DNA from 2 places in the Streptomyces sp. NPDC034099 genome. Region 1 is predicted to be linked to the other one. Evidence: predicted binding sites of a transcription regulator. Region 1 holds the regulator's gene; the other holds the start of a gene.

Region 1 (2,398 bases):
GGCGGCACCTTCAACTTCGACCTGGGCGACCTCTTCGGAGGCGGCGCCCAGGGCGGGGGCCAGGGTGCCGGCGGCTTCGGCGGCGGTCTCGGCGACGTCTTCGGGGGCCTGTTCAACCGCACGGGCGGCGGACCCGGCACCGGCACGCGCACGCAGCCGCGGCGCGGGCAGGACATCGAGTCCGAGGTCACCCTGAGCTTCACCGAGGCCATCGAGGGCGCGACCGTGCCGCTCAGGATGTCCTCGCAGGCGCCCTGCAAGGCCTGTTCCGGCACCGGCGACAAGAACGGCACGCCGCGCGTGTGCCCGACCTGCGTCGGCACCGGCCAGGTCGCCCGGGGCTCGGGCGGCGGCTTCTCGCTCACCGACCCGTGCCCGGACTGCAAGGGCCGCGGCCTGATCGCCGAGGACCCCTGCGACGTCTGCAAGGGCTCCGGACGCGCCAAGTCCTCGCGGACGATGCAGGTCCGTATCCCCGCCGGGGTGTCGGACGGGCAGCGCATCCGGCTGCGCGGCAAGGGGACGCCGGGCGAGCGGGGCGGCCCGGCGGGCGACCTGTACGTGGTCGTGCACGTCAAGGAACACCCCGTCTTCGGCCGCCGGGGCGACAACCTCACCGTCACCGTCCCGGTCACCTACGCCGAGGCGGCCCTCGGCGGCGAGGTCCGGGTCCCGACCCTGGGCGGTCCGCCGGTGACGCTGAAGCTGCCGGCGGGCACGCCCAACGGCCGCACCATGCGGGCCCGGGGCAAGGGCGCGGTCCGCAAGGACGGCACCCGCGGCGACCTTCTGGTCACCGTGGAGGTGAGTGTTCCGAAGGATCTGACGGGGAAGGCTCGTGACGCGCTGGAGGCGTATCGCGAGGCGACCGCGGACGAGGATCCGCGGGCGGAGTTGTTCCAGGCCGCGAAGGGAGCTTGACGGGAATGGACGGTCGGCGACGCAATCCGTACGAACTGACCGAGGACACCCCGGTGTACGTCATCTCGGTGGCGGCCCAGCTCTCCGGCCTCCACCCGCAGACCCTGCGTCAGTACGACCGCCTCGGCCTGGTCTCCCCGGACCGCACGCCCGGCCGGGGCCGGCGCTACTCGGCCCGCGACATCGAACTGCTCCGACAGGTCCAGCAGCTGTCGCAGGACGAGGGCATCAACCTGGCCGGAATCAAGCGCATCATCGAACTGGAGAACCAGGTCGCCGAGCTCCAGGCCCGCGCGGCCGAGCTGGCCGCCGCCCTCGACGGCGCGGCCACGGCGATGCGCCAGCGCGAGGCCGCGGTGCACGCGTCGTACCGCCGTGACCTGGTTCCCTACCAAGAGGTACAGCAGACCAGCGCCCTGGTGGTCTGGCGGCCCAAGCGCCACGGCCAGACCTCGGACTGACAGGCGGCACAAGGGAAACGGCACCGGAAGCCCCGGAGGACGCACTCGTCCTCCGGGGCTTGTTCACAACGGTGCTGTCTCATTGGTCTAGTACTTCTTGACGATTTGGTGAAGACAGCGTTGGCTTCCTTCACCCGGGTCACCTGGGTCCCTCGGTACCAACTACACCCGTGTGTCGGAAGGTCTAGCGCAGTGAGCAGCCGTGCCCGTCGAACCGCCATATCCGTGGCCGCGTCCCTGATGACCTTCTCGCTGGCCTCCTGCGGTGTGCTGGGCGCGTCGGAGAGCGGCGACGACGCGAGCCCGTCCAAGGGCAACGACCTCCTGGTCGGGTTGCTGCTCCCGGAGAAGGAGAACACGCGCTACGAGCAGTTCGACTACCCCTTCTTCAAGAAGAAGATCGGCGAACTCACCCGGGACGAGGGCATCGTCAAGTACGCCAACGCCGAGGCCAGCGCCACCAAGCAGGCCGATCAGATGCAGCAGATGATCGAGGACAAGGTCGACGTGATCGTGCTGGACGCGGTCGACTCGCACGGCATCGGCGCCGCCGTGCAGAAGGCCAAGGACGCCGGCATCCCCGTCATCGCCTACGACCGGCTGGCCGAGGGCCCGATCGACGCGTACATCTCCTTCGACAACGAGCTGGTCGGCGAGGTCCAGGGGCGTTCCCTCATCGAGGCGCTCGGCGGCGACCCGTCCAGCTCCGACAAGATCGTCATGATGAACGGCTCGCCCACCGACCCGAACGCCAAGCAGTTCAAGGCGGGGGCGCTGTCCGAGCTGAACGGCAAGGTGACGATCGCCCAGTCCTTCGACACCAAGGACTGGAAGCCGGAGAACGCCGAGGCGAACATGACCGAGGCGATCGAGAAGATCGGCAAGAGCAAGATCGCGGGTGTCTACTCCGCCAACGACGGCATGGCGGGCGGCATCATCAAGGCCCTGGAGGACGCGGGCGTCACCGACCTGCCGCCGATCACCGGCCAGGACGCGGAGCTGGCGGCGGTGCAGCG
Region 2 (2,398 bases), on a different contig from region 1:
ACCGGCATTACGCAAGGTTTCTTCGAATTCCGGAGAGGGCTGCGCGGACCATACGGCGAGCACCCCGCCGGGCCTCAACAGGCGTGCGCAGCCCGCCAGTCCGGCCGGCGCGTACAGTCCGTCGTTGCCCTCGGTGACGGTCCAGCCGGGGCCGTTGTCGATGTCCAGGCACAGCGCGTCGTACGTGTCGGATGTCTCATTGACGTACGCGACCAGATCCGCCTCGACGATCTCCGTACGGGGATCGGCCAGCGCGTCGGCGGAGAGTGCGGCCAGCGGTCCGGTGCGGTGCCAGTCGATGATGGCGCCCTCGCGTTCGACGACCGCGATCCGGCCCCAGCGGGGGTCGGCGGCCGCGTGTGCGAGGGAGAAGCCGACGCCGAGTCCGCCGATGAGCAGGTGCGGTGCGCTCCGCCCGCCGGAGGCGGCCAGCGCGTCGGCCGCCGCGTCGACCAGGCGCCGCTCCGAACGCCCGTCGGAGGTGTCCATCAGGAAGCAGCCGTTCGCGATGATCTGCAGCAGCGTCCCGTGCCGGCGCAGGACCACCTCGCCGTACGGACCCTCGCGGCGGTCCAGCACCTCGGGGGCCTCGGGGGAGTCGTGGGTAGTGAGGGGCATTGGCCCATCCTGGCACCGCCCCGCGGAGGAATGCCGACCGGTTCGACGGTGCTGTCCCCAGAAGCGGGACGGGCCCAGGAGCTTGATCGCTGAGAGCGAACATCCCTTGGGGAACAATCCGGGGCTCCCTTTCATTGAGTCGATGTAACTCAACTTGACTGCCGAAGGGGAGATCATGGCTGCTGAGTCCGCCGCCTTCACACCGCTCACCCTGCCCGTGCTGCCGCTCGACGACGAAGTGGTCCTGCCCGGAATGGTCGTCCCCCTGGACCTGAGCGACGCCGAGGTACGGGCCGCGGTGGAGGCCGCCCAGGCCGCCGCCGGGTCCGAACCCGGCAAGCCCCGGGTCCTCCTCGTCCCGCGCATCGACGGCACCCACGCCGCCACCGGCGTGCTCGGCACGGTCGAGCAGGTCGGCCGCCTGGCCGACGGCGACCCCGGCGCCCTGATCCGCGGCCGTGACCGGGTGCGCATCGGCGCCGGCACCACCGGCCCGGGCGCCGCGCTCTGGGTCGAGGGCACCCGGGTCGAGGAGACCGTTCCCGATCCGCTGCCCGGCCAGGTCACCGAGCTGGTGAAGGAGTACAAGGCACTCGCCACCGCGTGGCTGCGCAAGCGCGGCGCCTGGCAGGTCGTCGACCGGGTCCAGGCCATCGACGACGTGTCCGCGCTCGCCGACAACTCCGGTTACTCGCCGTTCCTGACCACCGAGCAGAAGGTCGAGCTGCTCGAGACCACCGACCCGGTCGCCCGCCTGAAGCTCGCCACCCAGCAGCTGCGCGACCACCTCGCCGAGCAGGACGTCGCCGAGACCATCGCCAAGGACGTCCAGGAGGGCGTCGACAAGCAGCAGCGAGAGTTCCTGCTGCGCCGCCAGCTCGAAGCGGTCCGCAAGGAGCTGCGCGAGATCAACGGCGAGGCAGGCAAGGACGCTGCCGAGGAGTCCGACGACTACCGCGCCCGGGTCGAGGCCGCCGACCTGCCCGAGAAGGTCCGCGAGGCCGCCCTCAAGGAGGTCGACAAGCTGGAGCGGTCCTCCGACCAGTCGCCCGAGGGCTCCTGGATCCGCACCTGGCTCGACACGGTCCTGGAGATGCCGTGGAGCGTGCGCACCGAGGACGCCTACGACATCCGGGGCGCCCAGGCCGTGCTCGACGCCGAGCATGCGGGCCTGGAGGACGTGAAGGAGCGGATCACCGAGTACCTGGCCGTGCGCAAGCGGCGCGACGACCGCGGTCTCGGCGTGGTCGGCGGCCGGCGCGGCGGTGCCGTCCTGGCCCTGGTCGGCCCGCCCGGCGTCGGCAAGACCAGCCTCGGCGAGTCCGTCGCCCACGCGATGGGCCGCAAGTTCGTCCGCGTCGCCCTCGGCGGCGTGCGCGACGAGGCCGAGATCCGCGGCCACCGGCGTACGTACGTCGGCGCGCTGCCCGGCCGCATCGTGCGGGCGATCAAGGAGGCGGGGTCCATGAACCCGGTCGTCCTGCTCGACGAGATCGACAAGGTGGGCTCCGACTTCCGGGGCGACCCGGCCGCCGCCCTGCTGGAGGTCCTGGACCCGGCCCAGAACCACACCTTCCGGGACCACTACCTGGAGGTCGAGCTGGACCTGTCCGACGTGGTCTTCCTCGCCACCGCCAACGTCCTGGAGGCCATCCCGGAGGCCCTGCTCGACCGCATGGAGCTGGTCCGCCTCGACGGCTACACCGAGGACGAGAAGGTCGTCATCGCCCGTGACCACCTGCTCCCGCGCCAGCTGGAGCGGGCCGGACTGGACGCCGAC

Evidence for each region. The regulator HspR, encoded in region 1, represses chaperone genes until heat shock. The targets are predictions, from matches to a motif close to TTGAGNNNNNNNNNCTCAA.
Region 2: the regulator HspR is predicted to act here: its motif matches at 753-771, upstream of lon (endopeptidase La).

The regions. Positions count from the first base shown of each region.
Region 1 covers NZ_JBVISR010000004.1:281,086-283,483, reverse strand. Annotated here, with positions in the region: gene dnaJ (molecular chaperone DnaJ) at 1-921, shown strand, start outside; gene ACZ56V_RS13745 (heat shock protein transcriptional repressor HspR) at 927-1,382, shown strand; gene ACZ56V_RS13740 (substrate-binding domain-containing protein) at 1,575-2,398, shown strand, end outside.
Region 2 covers NZ_JBVISR010000001.1:135,093-137,490, reverse strand. Annotated here, with positions in the region: gene ACZ56V_RS00645 (spermidine synthase) at 1-618, opposite strand, end outside; gene lon (endopeptidase La) at 794-2,398, shown strand, end outside.